DNA from 3 places in the Bacillus sp. OTU530 genome. Region 1 is predicted to be linked to each of the others. Evidence: riboswitches for the same ligand, from Rfam matches in the RefSeq annotation. Region 1 holds a riboswitch; each other region holds the start of a gene.

Region 1 (5,973 bases):
TTCCTTGAGAGCCAGGTGTAAGTCTTCAATAGTCCAACACTTAAAGGATAATGCTCCCATTGCTTCACTATATTTTTTAACGTTGAGTTCATTTTTGAAAATAGTGCCAACAGCTTTTCCAGCATTGTTTGACATACCTTTATCGACCATATCAAGTCTTCCATTATTCAAAACAATAAAGATAGTAGCTGCATTGCTGTCAACTGCTGTTGAAACCTCATTTCCATGCATAAAAAAGCATCCATCACCTGTTAAACAGACGATAGGCTTAGTAGGATTGCTTAACTTCGCACCAATACTAAAACCAATAGCATGTCCCATTGCGCCAAAAACATCATCAAAATAGAATGTGGCCTGCTTTGTCAGTGTTAGGTGCTGAATAGCATAAAAGGAATGGCTGCCATCATCACCAAAGAAAACAGTATCTGCGGGAAAATTCTCTCTTAGGGCAGCAATGACTTGCTTTGCTAGTAGCCTTTCAACTGTAATCGGTGTTTCCTTTTGTAGCTCTGCACTAATATGTATCTGCGGCTTTGAAAAAGGTTTAGCTAATCTATCTGTCTTAATTAATTTTAATAAACTCTCAAGATTATGCTTAGCGTCACCAAGAACAAGCTGTGTTGCAACAGGAATTGATTTGCCAATAAACGTATAGTCGTAATCAAAATGAATAATTTTATCTGGATACAAAGCGGGATCCAGTCCAACAATAGACATATCAGATAACTTAGATCCTATTACAATTATGAGATCACTCTTATTCTTTAAATACTCACTAGCTTTTGCAGAGCCGCCTAGTCCAAACCCATCTAGGGACAGATCATGTGTTGTTGGAAATGTTCCTTTTCCGCCAGGTGTTGTCATGACTGGTATGTTAAAGGTTTCCGCTAAACGAATGACTTCCTCATAGGCTCTGGAGGAATGCACACCTTTTCCTAAAATCATGACAGGCCGCTTAGAAGTTAAAATACAATCTAAGGCTTGTTGTAACTCCTTTTGGGTCGCTATCACATGTGGAGCTTCATCGGGTATGTCTAAAATAAAAGATTCTGCCTGCTCATCCAATACATCCATAGGGAGTGAAAGGTGAACAGGTCCCTTCACTCCATATAATGCGCTCTCAATAGCATGAGAAAAAATACTTTTAAATGATTCAGCTCGGTCTATGCGTGCGCTAAATTTTGTTACTGGCTCAAACATTTTTATTAAGTCTGTCCCAAATGCTGAAGAGTCTTGTCCAAACGGTTTACCCATATCTTTAGCAGAGGGGTGCCCTGTAATAAAAACAACTGGTAAATGCCATGCTTTTGCTTGTGCCGCAGCCGTCAGCAAATTGGTGCCGCCTGGACCAGAAGTACCTATTGCGACTCCAATAGAATCATTCATTAAGGAATAACCAGAAGCAATATAACCAGCTCCAGTTTCATGCCTAGTTAGATTGAATTGAATACCATGGTTCTCTAATTCGAGTAAAATTGGAACAATAGGTTTTCCAGGAACACCAAATGCATGACGTACACCCATATTCTTAAGATTAATAGCAAGGATTTCTGCAACTTTTCTCATGTCATTAAAATTCCTTTCGCTTGAGATTCAGCAAATATAAAAAAACCCCTGTATAGACATAAATGGGGTGAAAATAAAGATTTATGTAACCCAGCCATCATAGTACAACTGCCGTAGACCTGTAGGCTTTACGTCCTCGACTTGGGACGGGTTTGCCTCATATAGATTTAGCTGTTTCCTGTTACGAATTAAAATTTATTATCAGTACTTTAGGACATAAAAATATAACGCTTCGTATCACGATTTAAATATGCTATATATCTATATGGGCGTTAACTTATGTATTATTTAGGAACCGTTTCATTTTGCGGACTGGCAAATACAAAAAACACCCTATATAGACATAAATAGGGCGTAAACAAAAAATTTATGCAACCCAGCCATCATAGCACAACTGCCGTAGATCTGTAGGCTTTGCGTCCTCGACTTTCGACGAGTTTGCCCTATTTAGATTTCATTTTTCCTGCTGCAAATTAACGCTGCAAGGTGGCGTGACATTGCTCCTAAATTCATGTAAAACAATTGGAAAATCCGCTTTTCAATAAATTTAAATATAATTTATCACGTATTCTGAATAAAATAAACCAATATTCGACAAATTATTAGTTCTTTTACACTGTAGGAAAGTATAAATTTCGGAGGCAAATTCGACGCAGTCCGGAATTTTAGGAATATAGTGTAAGTGCAACTACACCTCTGTCTTCACTCAAGGGCAGAGCCTGCCAATCGGCGAGTTTTCTTTATAAAAAACTAAAGGGAATTCTAAACTACCGGGAGAGAAAAGCAAAAAATTTTCAACATATGTATACAAAGGCTGCAAAATGTGAGAGATAAACATATGCAAAAGGGATTTCAAAGACCGTATCGGTCTGTTTGAAATCCCTTTTTATACATAGGCTATCAGAAGATTAACGCATTCCTCTGCCTTTGCCGCCTATTCCCTTATCATAGCCAAAGTTATGATAGTTATCTTGAAATAATGTTTTTGCTGTTTCAGGGGATTTAGTAGAAATCTCCTTCATAAGCTCTTTTGTTGTTTTATTGGCTGTATCAATACCGAGCTCTTTTGCTGCCTTTAACACTTTCGCATCTTGGACTTCCTTAGCTAATGTTTGGGTGTCCTTATCATCGGTGGAGATGCCAAGCTCTTTTGCATCTTTTTTCACCTGCGCGTCACGCACCTCACTGACTAAAGTTTCTGTGTCTTTGCCGTCAGTAGAGATGCCGAGCTCTTTTGCTTCAGCTTTCACCTTTGTATTACGAATTTCTTTTTGGAGTGTTTCACTGTCCTTACCGTCGGTGGAAATGCCAAGCTCCTTTGCTTCAGCCTTCACCTTTGTATCACGAATTTCTTTTTGGAGTGTTTCACTGTCTTTACCGTCGGTGGAAATGCCAAGCTCCTTTGCTTCAGCCTTCACCTTTGTATCACGAATTTCTTTTTGGAGTGTTTCACTGTCCTTACCGTCGGTGGAAATGCCAAGCTCCTTTGCTTCAGCCTTCACCTTTGTATCACGAATTTCCTTTTGGAGTGTTTCACTGTCTTTATCGTCAGTGGAAATGCCAAGCTCCTTTGCTTCAGCCTTCACCTTCGTATCACGAATTTCTTTTTGGAGTGTTTCACTGTCCTTACCGTCGGTGGAAATGCCAAGCTTCTTTGCTTCAGCCTTCACCTTTGTATCACGAATTTCTTTTTGGAGTGTTTCACTGTCTTTACCGTCGGTGGAAATGCCGAGCTCCTTTGCTTCAGCCTTCACCTTTGTATCACGAATTTCTTTTTGGAGTGTTTCACTGTCTTTACCGTCAGTGGAAATGCCAAGCTCCTTTGCTTCCTGCTTTAACTGGACATCGCGCACTTCTTTAGCTAAAGTTTGTGTATCTTTACCATCTGTTGCAATTCCTAATTCCTTTGCCTTTTGTGTAACAGCCTCCGTGCTTAGTTCTTTTCCATGACCATATTTCTGTTCCGCTGCTTGTGTTGTTTGCGTTGTAGTGCTTTGCGCTGCAAATGCCGGCATACCGTTTACAAGTCCGATTCCGAAGGCGAGAGTTCCTGCAGCTACGATTCCTAATGTGCGTCTTTTCATGACCTTTTCCTCCTATAGTGTTGATATGTATGTGTATGTGGTTTCGTTGCACTGTAAGAAAGTATAAATTTCCAGCTGGAAGTGAATTCGACGTAGCAGGAAATTTTAGGAATACAGTATAAGTGCAACTACGCCTCTGTCTTCGCCCAAGGGTGGGCATTGTCCGCTTTTCTTACACTGTGAGAATATATAAATTTCCAGCTGGAAGTGAATTCGACGTAGCCGGAAATTTTAGGTACACAGTATAAGTGCAACTACGCCTCTGGCTTCGCCCAAGAGCAGGGCTCTCCAATCGGCGAGTTTTCTTTATTTGCTACAGGTTTTACTATACGGACGAATGGTGAAAAGAGAGTGAAAATGGAGCTGAATGATTTTGTGGAGCATACTACTGCGTGTATGATGGAGCTATTAGCAAAGAAAGCGGTGGTTCAGGAAATGGGGATTAAAGGAGTTTTATTCGATAAGGACGGTACGCTTTTAAATTTTGGCATGCTGTGGGTGGCAATTGAATATGAAGTAATTGATGCATTGCTGGAAAAAGTGGGAGAAGCAAGAAATAATGAGCTGAAGGAGGCGTTATGTGCCTCCATTGGCCTCCATAATGGTCAGGTAGATGAGAAAGGATACTTTGCCAGCGGTACCTCTCTCGATATTTCACGTGCATTTCAAGCTGTGCTTCCTTATGATATCCCCGACTTGCACGGGTGGCTTATGGAGCAAGCTACTCTAAAGACGAAGGAACACATTCAGAATGTGCAGCCGACATGTGACTTACAGACGCTGTTTTCGCAGATGAAGGAAAAGGGGCTCACGATTGGTATTGCTACGTCTGATGATAATGAAATTACAAGGCTTTGTATCGAGGCACTTCATATTGAAGAGTATATTTCATTTGTTGGCACGGCTGAATTATATCCAAAAAAGCCGGATCCTGCTGTAGTGTACGCCTTTTGCAGGCAGTTTGGATTACAGCCGCATGAGGTGGCTATTGTAGGAGATACGGAGAAGGATTTACAGTTAGCGAAAAATAGCGGTGCAGGCTGTGGCATTAGTGTATTATGCGGCGTTGGCTCCGAGGAAGAACTATCTGCCCTTGCTGATTTTGTTGTGTTAAGCCCGGCGCACCTCATCCAGGATGGAGTGCTGATTTGGGACCGGCAATCGGGATAGCATGATAGATATGGGGGACTGTTGAAGCATGTGGATGCTGTAATGCATCAGACGAAGAAAAGAGGGGAAAATAATTATCGATTTCGGAAATAAATTCCTGAAAATTTGGGCACTGCATGTATGAATCTGCCTCTTTTTATTCAAACTAGAGAAGAGAGGGAGGTTTAAAGTATGAAGCATATAACTGTATTGCTTGTTAAATTTATAAGCTGCATCATTGCTTTTGCGGTTGGTTTAGATTTATTTTTTGATGCGAACATTGTTGACATTCTGTCATTCAGTTTGTTCGTTACTGTTGTTTCGTATATGCTAGGAGACAGAATTGTCCTGCCAAACTGGGGACGTGCAGCCGCTACTGTGGTGGATTTCCTTTTAGTGTATTTAAGTGTCTGGATTTTTGGCAGTGTGCTCCTGCACAGCTATATCCAAATTGCTTGGGGCAGTATTTTATCGGCAGTGATTATAGGAGCCGCGGAAATTTTCGTTCATGCGCGTCTTCTTGACCATATTTCCCCTGAGCGAGAGACAAGAGATAGACAATCAGCTGTCTTTAATCCAAGACTGGCATATGGAACCGAATTTGGTGAGGAACAGGACATCCGATCAGCTAAGTACGAAAAAGAATATGAAGAATAACGAACTGTCAGCACGGGTGAACATCGCTTCGCCCGTGTTTTTGTTTGCCTCCAGGTTCATATATGATTTATTGATGAAGGCGTCCTTGTCCAGCTTTGCATTGTTCATCATATTGTATACTTTTATTAATTAACAGCTTATCACTGCACATATTATCCGCTCTAGAAATTCTACTCAAAGAAAAGTTAGAACCGAGTAGATTTGATTCATTTTAATTAAACTGTTTTTATGCCCCTAAACTTCAAAACTCTTATCGAATACTTGTTCGTTTTCTTGGTGTTTTTTCCTGTCTTCATGGTACAATAAGGGTAAATTTGTTTTCTGGAGGTTAGACATGCTGGAACGTCCATTTGAAGTTGTTTCATCGTACTCTCCGCAAGGCGATCAGCCGAAAGCGATTCAACAGCTAACGGAGGGAATTCGGCAAGGAAAACGCCATCAGGTGCTGCTCGGTGCGACAGGTACAGGAAAAACTTTTACAATGTCTAATGTGATCAAAGAGGTGAACAAGCCTACG
Region 2 (5,973 bases), on a different contig from region 1:
GTTTGGTTTTCATCAGATTTATTAGCATTTCCTATATTTGTTTTACTAACACCATTAAATGTGTTTACAGAATATCCAGTATTTGATGATCCAGCTCCATGATAGCCCTTTTCAGTTGATATTGGTGTTACCTCATAAGTATCTCCTATGTTAAAAGCACCAGTGACGTCAATGTTGCTTATTACAATTCCTTTAACAATTGAAGGCATTGTTTCGCCTACTTTCCCAATATTTTTATTCCACTAACAAAAGGTAAGGACCCTTTATATATTGAAAGTTACAATCTTAATGTATAAACTCTGTGAAGTTTGGTAATACCTTTTTCAGTATATGATAAATGTTTTAGGAGTGGTGTTTTGTTCTTTTATTAATATGTTTTACATTCTGTGCTTTCTAAGTTATTCATTTGTATATTGCATACATGTCAAGTTTGACATAATCCCACATTACCGTCCAATTCACAATGTGCTTCTCTCTCTTCATTCTGGATAGAGAAAGCGCGGGTATGGATGTGTAAGGAAGATACAACAAATGACGCGCTGGAAATGGGAGGCGACGATGAAGAGAAAGGAGTAATCTTTTCGAGCGGATGAATGCGGAGATTATATTCTGTGTACCTCATGCTGGCGGAAAAGACTCGCAGGCTATGGACATTTGATAATGGACGGTTAATAAATAGAATTCAGGGCAAGTTAAATATGCCTTGGATTATCAGTGTATTTGCAACTAGTTATGTTAGGCATTACTTTCACAAGGATGTGAAATATGTTGGTCGTAAGATAAGTTTGTTGCTACAAGTGAAAAATAGAATTACAGCACGATTCATTGGAGGAATTGAAGTTGATAGAAGGGTTGTTTGTAGACTTAGTTAAAATCATTTTTATTAATATCATTCTAAGCGGTGACAATGCAGTTGTGATTGCATTAGCTTGTCGAAATCTTCCTGAAAATAAGAAGAAAAAAGCAATTTTTTGGGGGAGTTTTGGTGCTATTGCTTTACGGATAGTCCTTACTTTTGTGACGGTTTGGTTATTGCAGATCCCTTACTTTCAAATCGTAGGAGGAATTTTATTACTGTGGATCGCGGTTAAGCTAATAGATGGTGAAGACGAGGGAGAAGATCTTGAAGGTAGCAGCAGTATGGTTCAGGCGATTAGAACCATCATTATGGCGGACTTAGTAATGAGTCTTGATAATGTCATAGCGATTGCAGGAGTAGCAGAAGGAAACCTTTTGCTCATTATAATCGGATTAGCTGTTAGTATCCCGTTAATCATTTGGTGTAGTCAACTATTAATGAATTTAATGAATCGTTTTCCCATCCTTATTGTATTAGGTGCAGCTCTACTTGGATATACGGCCGGAGAAATGATGTTAAACGATAAAGTGATTGCCCGTTTTGTGGAGAGCAAATTTCCTTTAGGGCATATTATTATTCCAGTTACATTAGCAATTTTGGTTATTATAACTGGCAAGTTAAAAAATAAAGAGCTGGAAAAAACGGACAAGGCTTCGTTGGAGAGGGGCTAATGCCCTTCTCTGCAACATATGACTGATTTTCAAAAAAAAATCTGTGTGAGGGGATTTGAGTTATTTTTTATTGCTGTTGTTTATAAAATCCAATTAATTCCTGAATGGAATGGATTATTTCGCCAAATTGAAATGTAAATAATGACAATGCTGATAAAGAAAAGAAAATAACAGGGACTAGACGAAACCAATGCATTGTATTCCCTCCGTTTCAAAATAATTTAACAAAAATAATATAAAAGTATTTAATAAAGATAATAATACCAATCATAAATTTTATCAAGTGTAAATTTTTATCGGATTAATAATTAATAAGGTTAAGTTTGTGGAGGAAGTGCCGGCGGTAAAATATTTATTCAAGTTTAGTCACATAAAAAATATTTTGTTATTTCTATAATAATACAAGACTTGGTTAACATAGTGTTTTATAACGGACTAAAATATATAATGGTGATTGCTATAATACTTACAATTTTCTACTCTAATTTCTAATAATCTTTATGATTTAATTTCTTATTCCTTAATGTATAAATAACCTTCTGTGAAGGGATTGTTTGGTTTGAATAGAAATAAAAATATGCCTATCATCATTTTCTTGTGTATCTTCTTGTCAATAGTTCTTGTTGTGAATGCTATCCTCCATATTAAGATATATATTGTGTATAGCTCAGGTATCGGTTCTTTATTATTGATAGGAGTAATAGTTCTAACTATTATTATTCTTTATCTCAAGGGTTATAAGTAACGAAAATTTTATCAGGGTGCTCTTTGTAACTGTATACTTTGTCTAGACCGTATCCTTGTTTAATCGGTTCTTTCATTGGTTTTACCTATACATTTCAACTTAACTTCATTATAATAATACGAAGTATTCATATAGTGAATGCTTTTTTCTTTTGGAGAAAACGAAAAAAATATTAAGATAAATATATAGAATGTGTAAAGTTCCGTGTTAATTGCTATTTTTTTAGAACCAGTTATAAAAATTTTGTAATATTTTTCTCTGTACTAAAACTCGACAAAAAATTATAATTATTAAGGGCAAACCTTGTGAAAACTTGGGACGCAAAGCTTTAGGGGCTAAAATAGCGAATGCTATCAAGCTAGCCAGCTGCCGTTCACGGGAAAGAAAAATTAGAGGAGTGAATGTATATGCAAATTGAAAGATTTAATGATGGGGCAGAAGTCTTAAAAGTATTAGCCCACCCTACGCGAATCGCGCTTGTGAATTTTATGATTGAAAAAGGTCCGGTAAATGTAACTACCCTTTATGAGGCGTTCGGAATGCCGCAAAGCACCATTAGCCAGCATTTATCAAGATTAAAATCTGTTAAGATTGTTTCGGGAACACGTAGGGGTTTGGAGATTTATTATGAGGTAAAGGACAAACGGGTAGAAAATATCCTTAATGCGGTAGTTAGTGCTTAAGGGTTATATTACCAAACCGAATTATTTTGAAGCATCTGGTGGAAATCAGGTGCTTTTTTGCATTGTAAGAAAGTATAAGATTAGAGGTTGAATAAAAAAGTTATTAGGAAAATTTCATACTTTCTTCATAAATTTCGAATATTATTGCATTATAGTCGATAAATAAAGTTAGGAGAGTAGTAGAATGAACATTGAAAAGTTTAATGACAGTGCGGAAATTTTAAAGGTATTAGCCCATCCTGCACGAATTGCGCTTGTGAAATTTATGATTGAAAAAGGACCAACAAATGTAACCTCTCTTTACGAAGAGCTTGAAGCGCCGCAAAGTACAGTTAGTCAACATCTATCAAAATTAAAGACTGCCAAGATTATTTCAGGAACGCGCAAAGGTTTAGAGATTTATTATGAGATAAAGGACGAGAGAGTAAAACCTATCCTGAATGCAATGATCAACGCTTAAGTACGATTTGGGTCATGGGTCCTGCACGACTGAGCACACGAAGTAGCTGAATGAAGCAAAAGCTTTATCCACTTTTATGTATGCCGCTTGCCAATGGGTGAGCGGTTTTTATTTTGAATAAATCTATATATTGCTAATTAGACATAAAAAGCGTACACTTACAAGGGAGTTATTTACATTTATTCCAATGCACAATTTAACATAAATGTATTCTCTAAAGAATTATTAAGAATGAAAAGCTATATAAGGAGATTTCAGTATATGTATGCTAAGGCTAAATATGTAGTAGTTAGACAGCAGAATATCCAACAGACAATGTGTTTTGCAAGCGTAGGAAAGCGATTCTCTGCAATCGTCATAGATGTGTTTTGTGTAACAGCAGTATTAGTCACTATATCCTTTTTTCTTACGGCAAATCACTCTGATACATTTTATAAAGGCTGGAAATCCCTATGGATTGATGGGATTTATTTCGCATTAATACCTTTAATTTTAAAAGGTGGCACAATTGGTAGGCTTGTATTAGGGTTAAAATTGATTAAGATAGACGGAAAACAGCTGAATTTTCGTACAATGCTAGTTCGAGAATTTATTGGAAAAGTAGGATTAGGTATGCTTACATTAGGAACTACATATGTGATCAGTATTTTTATGGTGATATTTCGAAAAGATAGACGCGCTATCCATGACTTTGTTGCCAAAACTGCTGTTGTCTATAAGAGAATAGATGAAAACTTAATAAGAGGCGAAAAGTTAAAAAGGTATTCATAAAATTGAACTGAGGTTAGTGTCATAGGAGGATTTAACATGAATTACATTCAAGAATTAAGATCTGCTGTAGGAACTCGTCCATTAATATTAACTGCTGCAGGTGTGATCTTACTCGATACTGAAGGCAGAATTCTGTTGCAGCATAGAACAGATACAAACGACTGGGGGTTACCGGGTGGTTTTATGGAAATTGGTGAAACGATTGAGGATACAGCGAGAAGAGAGATTTTTGAAGAAACAGGGTTAACGGTGGGGGAATTAAAGCTTTTTCATATTTTTTCAGGGGACCAAATGTATTATGAATACCCTAATGGTGATCAAGTATATAATGTTATTATTTGTTACTATTCTTCTGATATCACTGGAGAGATTAGACTTGATGAAGAGAGTAAAGAACTTAGATATTTTGATATTCAATCCTTCCCAGAAAACATAATGACAACAAGTAAAGTAATGTTGGATAAATATGTAAGTGGGAAAACCGAATAGTGAAGCGGATGTTCTGTAGTGAAAGGAGCGGGCAGGGTTAACAGGGAGGGTAAGCGATGGGGACTCAAGAGAAACGAATTAAAATTATATCGTTGGTTTGGTTAATTATTACCCAGATTGTGGCGGTATTATCAACATTGTTTTGGTTTATGGGTTGGGCCATGGCATTTGCTGAGGATGCATTTGCATCAGTAGCAACTATCTTTGTAACAAGTTACCCGCTATTTGTTATTGTTTCAATTATTATGGGATGGATCATCTTCATGAAGAAGAAATATTTACAATTGGTTTTGTGGAGTGTATTGCCGGTTATATGGTGGTTAATATTTTTCACACTAGGCAAGATCTAATAAATAGGCTTTTGTAAATAAAGAGCGGCTCTGGCTGCTCTTTTATGTTTAAATCTGGGCTCGGATAAGATGGGGGTGTTGTTTTAAGAAAAGTGTGGGTTTAAAAGATCTGTAAAAGGTCTATACAAAGAAAGCGTTTTTATTTGTAATTAATGTACAAAGTTGAATTTGTGAAAGTAAGTGATATTTAGGTTTTTTACCAAATTTTCATGTAAGAAAGGTAATCTATAGACAGTTACGATGAGAATAGTGCTAGGAAAGGAAGGCGAAGTCAAATGATTATACTTGAGCAAATGCAAAATGGACAGGGAGTTATCAACGCCCAATCAACAGTCTATCAAACTCCTCTAGAACAGGAAGGAAGTGTGTTTAAAGGAGTTCTGTGGGGATCGTTATTGAGCGTACCTCTTTGGGGTATAATCATTGCTGGTTTTCATTTCTTCTCTTAAGAAATGTGAATTTTTTTAACGTAAAATTATTATAGACATTTAACCATTTACCAGGGGGAGCTAGCTGCATAGCTCTCTTTTTATTTATTCTAGACCGCTTTTTGTTGTTTAAATTACCAAAATAGGGAAAATGTGTTATAATGAACTTACCCCTAATATGTTATGGCGCGCTTTGGCTATTTGCCGAGGCGTTTTCTTTATACACAAAAAATCACTCAACAGTACTGCTGAGTGGCAAAAAGGAGAAGTCATAACGTGTTCCCATAATTCTTCAGCAGCTTCCCATTTATCTTTTGTAGAAGCTGCAAATGATTCACTATGATCAACATCAACGCACCTATAGTTGCTACATCTATGCTCACGATAGATATGGCCAATCTTTCCTTCCCGACAATAGACATTGTACATATCGGCCGCTGTTTGGGAGACAAGTTCGAATTTCGCTCTTAATGCTCTTTGTGCCAACAATTTAGCAGCTTGATTCAAATTCGACACA
Region 3 (5,973 bases), on a different contig from region 1:
TCCCTTTTGCTGTAAAAAAATCTCCCAACCCCTTTTGAAACATTCCTAATTTTATACATGGTAGCTGTTTTCTAATTAGCAACTTTAAGTTACGCCTAGCCGAACTTCAAGTTAAGAACACACAGAGTCATGTTTGGGCAGATGAGCATTCTTAGCATTTCTTTTATCGTAAAGGTACCGCGGAATAACAAGAAGGACGCGTCTTTTAGAAGGATGTTATGATGAAGCCGTCTACATTTGAGGAAGCTGCCCAGTTATATGAACGAATGATTCGCAAACAATTAAAGAGGCTATGTATTTATCGGAATCATGATGAATTTTATCAGTGTGGTTTAATTGCACTTTGGAAGGCATATGAACAGTTTGATGAGCGAAAAGGGGCCTTTTCGACGTATGCGTTCTATACAGTGCGAGGTTATTTGCTTGGGAAGCTGAATGGGGAGCGAAGGATAGAAGAAAGGCAGGTTATGCTGGGTCCGGAGCTTGCAGAAACCATTTCAGCTGATGAAGCGGCGAGTGATGCTGATTTTTTTCAGTATTTGGCACCGTTAAATGGGAGGCAGCGCTTAGTTATTGAGGAGCGGTTTTATCATGGTAAGAAGCTGACTGTGATTGCGCAGGAGCATGGGATGACATACGATCAAGTACGTTCATTTTACCGGAGGGCTATTCAGAAAATAAAAGAGTATATCGATGAGCAAAAACTGATGTGAGAGAGGGAAAGGCTGCCGTTTGGCAGCCTTCATTACGTAGAGCAAAGCTGGAAGTGCGTAAGAATGCGGGCGGCTCTTTGCAGCTGTTGCTTGGTATAGTATGTACTGCAGTCAAGCAGAAGCTCCTCGCCATTTGTAAATAACAGCAAGGTTTTCTTTCCTTGCGCCTGGACCTCACGTACATGGGCATAGCAGTACCAAATGCAATCCCATTTGTTTGGTGATGTAGAGGGAATAGGGCAAATGTTTCGTTTCCAGCACAGCGGAATCGGCAGGTTTCTCTGGATATGGAGAAGACGCTTAATGGCCTCTCGTTTGCCTTGGTAGCTTGCGCCAGTACGTATACAAGCGTCGTCGAGCAGCTGCTTACATGTTTTTTCGGAATAAAAGACACCTCTTGTATCAAGAATTTTCGTTTGATATAGCGGATGGGCATAGGGAAGAAACGCAATGGTGTATTCACAAATCTGATAATCTGTTGATTTCATTGGATATCCTCCTTTTATTTTTGGAGTTTTATTTCACTTTTATATTATAACTGGAAATTAGTTCCTTTGAGGTACGAAATTTAAAATTTTAGGACAAAACTTGTAAAAAGATGTTTGAATGTAGCGTTTTCGGGTACGATAACCGTATCTTTACGGGAAAGAGAGAACGAGCATGAAACGAAAACGAATTTTTATTTGGCTGGTCGTTTGTCTTGCGGTGCTTGTAGGGGGAGCTGGTGTTTATGCTTATCAGGTCTACTCCAATGTGAATCAAACACTTGAATCGGTGCATCAGCCTGTGCGTAGAGAGGCGATTGAAGTAAGACCAGAGCCTCTTGAGTTAAAGCAGCTTGACCCCGTTTCGATAGTGCTGCTTGGTGTGGATGAACGGCAGGGAGACAGGGGACGTTCCGATTCTCTTATGCTTGTTACTGTTAATCCGAATGAGAACACAACAAAGCTTGTTAGCATTCCGCGCGATACATATGTCACAATAGAAGGAAAAGGCAGGCAGGATAAGGTTAATCATGCATATGCCTTTGGCGGCGTTCCAATGACGCTGAATACGCTGGAGCGATTTCTTAGTATTCCAATTGACTATTATATTGAGGTGAATATGCAGGGTTTTCAGGAGATTGTTGATGCGGTCGGCGGTGTAACCGTTCATAATACATTTCCTTTTAGCTATGAGGGCCATTCATTTGCAGCGGGAAGCATTCCGCTCAATGGAGCGCAGGCACTTGCGTACGCGCGCATGCGTAAGGAGGATCCAAAGGGTGATTTTGGCAGGCAGGAGCGGCAGCGGCAGGTCATTGAGGCAGTGATGAAAAAGGGCGCTTCTTTTTCTTCCCTTACGCGTTACGAGGAGATCCTCCAAGTTATTCGGCAGCATGTAAGGACGAATCTAACAGCTGCAGAAATCTATGAGATGCAGAAGGATTATCAGCAAGCTGCGCAGAGCGTAGAACAAATTGAAATTATTGGGGAAGGAAAACGAATTGGGGGTATTTGGTATTACGTTGTACCAGAGGCAGTGCGGCAGCAGTTATCAAATCAACTGCGCAAGCATTTAGGACTAGCTACAGAATCTTAATGCAGATTGGAGAATTCCAGTCTGTTTTTGTTTGCTCTAATTTGGTAACATAGAAACGAAGGGAGTTGGTACGATGTGGAAAAAAGTTGGAGCTGCTGGTATTATAGCTTTGACGTTGGGGATAACAGTAGCCGGCAATCTGCATTTTAAGGACAAAATTAAAGCCGCAACAAATAACATGAAAACGGTGCTTCAGGATGCTGTACCTGGAGGACAATCGCAGGACTCTTCTTATACCGAGTACATGAAGAATCTGCCAGAGGCAGTACAAACGAAAATCAAACAGGCGATAGAGACGAAAAAGCCTCTTCAGCTTGTGATTGCTGGGGATGAAGCTGTAACAGGCTGGCCTGAGATACTAACAAAAAATCTACAGGATACATACGGGCCTGGTGTTTTTCAGGTTACTGTGAAATCGTACCCACAAAAAACAACGCAGCAATGGGTAGATGAGCAGATTTTTGAGGATATAGCCCATTCGAAGCCTGATATTGTATTGTACGAGCCTTCTTTGCTTGTTGATGCCGGTGTAATTGGAAAGCAGAAGTCGATGAGTAATATTTCTGTCATTTTGGATGAGATCACAAAGAGCGTCCCAGGTGTTGCTATATTCGTACAGCCGCCGAATCCGCTGCACCAGGCAAAGAATTATCCGATTACTATAAAATTATTAAAAGACAGCATGGAAAGCAAGGGCATTACATATCTAGATCATTGGCAAAGCTGGCCTGATCCAAATGGAGATGATATTGTAAATTATCTTGAAAAATCGGATGGCTGGGCAAATTCAGAGGGACAGCAGGTTTGGGCACAATATTTAACAAACTATTTTACAGGGGACCAAAAGGAATAGAATAGGAATCTACCTGAATATGTTGACTTCATTTCTGTTTACTCCTACGATTAAAGAGAGTACATACAGCAGTGAGGGGGAGCGGGAGTGTTTTCGGATTTTTTAAAGAAAAATAAGAAGATGGCATGGTTTCTGGCGATTGTGCGGTTTTTCTTAGGAATTGTATGGTTTAGGCATGGGTTTGAAAAAATTTCAAACAAAAGCTTTGATGCTTCCGTCTTTCTGAAAGATGCAATTGCTAAAACATCAGGGACTGATCCAGTTGTGCAGGATTGGTGGGCATTTATCGCAAAGTACTTTTTCCTGCCGAATGTTGATATTTTGAATTATCTTGTGCCAATTGGGGAGTTCTTCGTCGGTCTTGGTCTCATGACCGGTGCATTTACAAGACCGGCTCTCTGTTTTGCTCTTATTATGAATTTCTCCTATTTACTAAGCGGCTCCATGAATATTAATCCACAAATGATTCTTTGGTCATGGCTGCTTCTATCGGCACGTGATAATGCTGGACGAGTTGGGGCGGATGGTTGGATTTTTTCTTCTATTAAGAGGAAAATGGCTGCACCGCCAGCCAAGCCGCCGGCTAAACCGCCAGCATGAAAAAAGCCTGTTGAAGGCTTTTTTTGTTTTGCTCACGGAGTTCGATAGTTGAACAGAATATAAATATTTTACTCATGGAAAGATAAATATATAATAGTACTTATAATCTATAATTCGTACGAAAGGGCAAAGTTACTGAAAGGTGACGACGCAAAGCTATAGGGGCTAAGGTTCTTTGAACTATGCCAGCCAGTTTCCGAATACAATTTCCTTTGGTCGATTTATGCAAGATTATGAACAAGGACTAATGGAGGGATTATTTATGTGGGGTTTTATTTCAGCTCTTTTTGCTTGTAGTATTGTGACTGTTTTTATTATGAGTTTGCTAAGGGGGACTAAAAGAATTAATCAACCTATCGATTATGATGAATTAGTGATCCAAAAAGCAAGATACTACCTATCCATGCGTAAATTACCAGCAATGCAAGGGCAAAGATGAAAGATAAACTCAAACAATGGAAAGCAGATTTACGGGAAATCCAAGAAGAAAAAAGGTTGAAAAAACAAAAACATAAGAAAAGTAAGAAATTCAGTGCTAATACATCTGATTTAATGGGCGTGAATCAACCAAAATATATGAAAAATAAAGGGAGATGGCGTCAAAAGTAAAGGCTAAATCGTCTTAATAAGGTGCATGTGATGTGAACATGGGAATGTGTAACGAGGATAGGGCTCGATAGTTGAACAGAATACGGCTTTGGAAATAAATCGAGGGCGACCTAGGCAGCTCTTTTTCTTTTGTTTTGAAAAGGGAAGAAACATGAATAGCATGGCTTTGTTTTAAATAAAACCGTATTATGCTCCCCTTCTTAAGATGTTAATTTATATAATGTAAGAATTTCGTTTTGACGCTCTAATATTGGTGTAACTTTCTTAATTATTTGACGTAATTTCTTCAAAATTATATGTCACCAGCCCGCTCTAGCAAAGTAAATCCACCCGGTCCTCAAAAAGAACCGGAAACAAAACAATAGGATAGCAAGCAAAACGTTGTACATCTACAGCCTAAATTCGTAGCATGCTAACTAATAATTTTCTAAGAACTTGAATTTACTTCAAGTTCTTTTTTTGTGTTGAAAGGAGGTTATGCACTTTCTGTGAAAGAATAAAAAGTGCCATAATTTAAGAAATGGACAAAAAAAATAGAAGGTATTAACCCTCTACGAAAAAATATTTAGCTATGTATTTTACTATCTCGCCCTTCTTCTTCTTTCTTCTTCTCTTCCTTCTTCTCTCAATGCTTCGTCACGGTCATGACTAAGCAAAGCTGAAAAGGCTATTCCTAATACTGTGATAACCATTTTAAAAGGCCACTTAAAGAAAACTCGCCAAAATCCAAATTTTTTTATTAGTAAAATATTTATACCCCATCCTACTATCATTACTAATAGCCACAACCAGCCATCCATTAATACGTCTCTCCTATCAATATTTGAACTTCCCGCTTAATGTAAAATCGATTACTTTCTTCTCAATAAGTCTTCTATTCTATCCAGCTTGTCCTCTATGGTGTCTCCGGCCAATAACCTACCTATAATTGGAATAATAACAAAGATAACAAAAATAATAATAAATACCTTAATAATTTGCCATCCATTACTCAAGGTTTTAGCCGGGTGGGTAACCATCCACTTAAAATCGTCTAAAATGCCCCAATTACCTGTAAAAGCCATGTACCCCACAAAGAAGATGACGCACATTAACAATCTCAATAAAAACTTATTCATGTCTTCTTCTCCCTACAACATCTAATTTCAAATCTAGCATATTCAAATCTATTATAAAGAAAATGTTGGTAGGCTTACCATGGTAATTGATTCCTGTTAATTTGAGGGCTATTTTTTATCTTTTTGATGTCATAACTTAAGAAAGTTACAAATATCGGTTCAGCTTTACACTAAATTTGCATATTATCCCTTTATGAAATATGTTCAGGTAGTATAATTTTCATTGTTTAGAAAAAGGAGGTAAATATATGGATTTTAGAATTATTAGGGATGCAGCGGGAAAAGCCATTGGACTTGAAAGGGTGCATGGTGGGACTACTATAGCACTAATCTTGACAATACTTTTGGCACCCTTCATTTTCTTACTCTTTTCTGGTGCAATCATGAATGCGACATATTATCATTGGTCCTTTTTAACTAAATTATTTATTGTTTTCACAATAATTCTCTGTGTATTATCCAAGCGTGGAAGCAAAGGGAGATATGGAAGTAGTTTACT

Evidence for each region. Region 1 has a riboswitch for cyclic di-GMP ahead of AAHB12_RS13340 (thiamine pyrophosphate-binding protein). Riboswitches for the same ligand answer to the same signal wherever they lie in the genome.
Region 2: it holds a riboswitch for cyclic di-GMP, as region 1 does, so the genes downstream of both, AAHB12_RS05740 (ArsR/SmtB family transcription factor) here and AAHB12_RS13340 (thiamine pyrophosphate-binding protein) in region 1, are expected to answer to the same signal.
Region 3: it holds a riboswitch for cyclic di-GMP, as region 1 does, so the genes downstream of both, AAHB12_RS07725 (hypothetical protein) here and AAHB12_RS13340 (thiamine pyrophosphate-binding protein) in region 1, are expected to answer to the same signal.

The regions. Positions count from the first base shown of each region.
Region 1 is NZ_JASATP010000015.1:89,600-95,572, forward strand. It holds gene AAHB12_RS13340 (thiamine pyrophosphate-binding protein) at 1-1,566, opposite strand, end outside; cyclic di-GMP riboswitch class I at 1,648-1,733, opposite strand; cyclic di-GMP riboswitch class I at 1,934-2,019, opposite strand; gene AAHB12_RS31780 (BspA family leucine-rich repeat surface protein) at 2,788-3,516, shown strand; gene AAHB12_RS13350 (HAD family hydrolase) at 4,008-4,820, shown strand; gene AAHB12_RS13355 (YndM family protein) at 4,992-5,456, shown strand; gene uvrB (excinuclease ABC subunit UvrB) at 5,791-5,973, shown strand, end outside.
Region 2 is NZ_JASATP010000005.1:205,376-211,348, forward strand. It holds gene AAHB12_RS05725 (spore germination protein) at 1-209, opposite strand, end outside; gene AAHB12_RS05730 (TerC family protein) at 844-1,530, shown strand; gene AAHB12_RS05735 (hypothetical protein) at 1,598-1,726, opposite strand; cyclic di-GMP riboswitch class I at 2,561-2,649, shown strand; gene AAHB12_RS05740 (ArsR/SmtB family transcription factor) at 2,677-2,958, shown strand; gene AAHB12_RS05745 (ArsR/SmtB family transcription factor) at 3,143-3,418, shown strand; gene AAHB12_RS05750 (RDD family protein) at 3,680-4,189, shown strand; gene AAHB12_RS05755 (NUDIX hydrolase) at 4,226-4,678, shown strand; gene AAHB12_RS05760 (hypothetical protein) at 4,735-5,028, shown strand; gene AAHB12_RS05765 (hypothetical protein) at 5,304-5,477, shown strand; gene AAHB12_RS05770 (hypothetical protein) at 5,613-5,963, opposite strand.
Region 3 is NZ_JASATP010000007.1:187,485-193,457, forward strand. It holds gene AAHB12_RS07700 (sigma-70 family RNA polymerase sigma factor) at 219-713, shown strand; gene AAHB12_RS07705 (competence protein ComK) at 746-1,201, opposite strand; gene tagU (polyisoprenyl-teichoic acid--peptidoglycan teichoic acid transferase TagU) at 1,374-2,294, shown strand; gene AAHB12_RS07715 (SGNH/GDSL hydrolase family protein) at 2,368-3,147, shown strand; gene AAHB12_RS07720 (DoxX family protein) at 3,235-3,747, shown strand; cyclic di-GMP riboswitch class I at 3,863-3,948, shown strand; gene AAHB12_RS07725 (hypothetical protein) at 3,923-4,186, shown strand; gene AAHB12_RS07730 (hypothetical protein) at 4,183-4,356, shown strand; gene AAHB12_RS07735 (hypothetical protein) at 4,938-5,156, opposite strand; gene AAHB12_RS07740 (hypothetical protein) at 5,208-5,474, opposite strand; gene AAHB12_RS07745 (hypothetical protein) at 5,723-5,973, shown strand, end outside.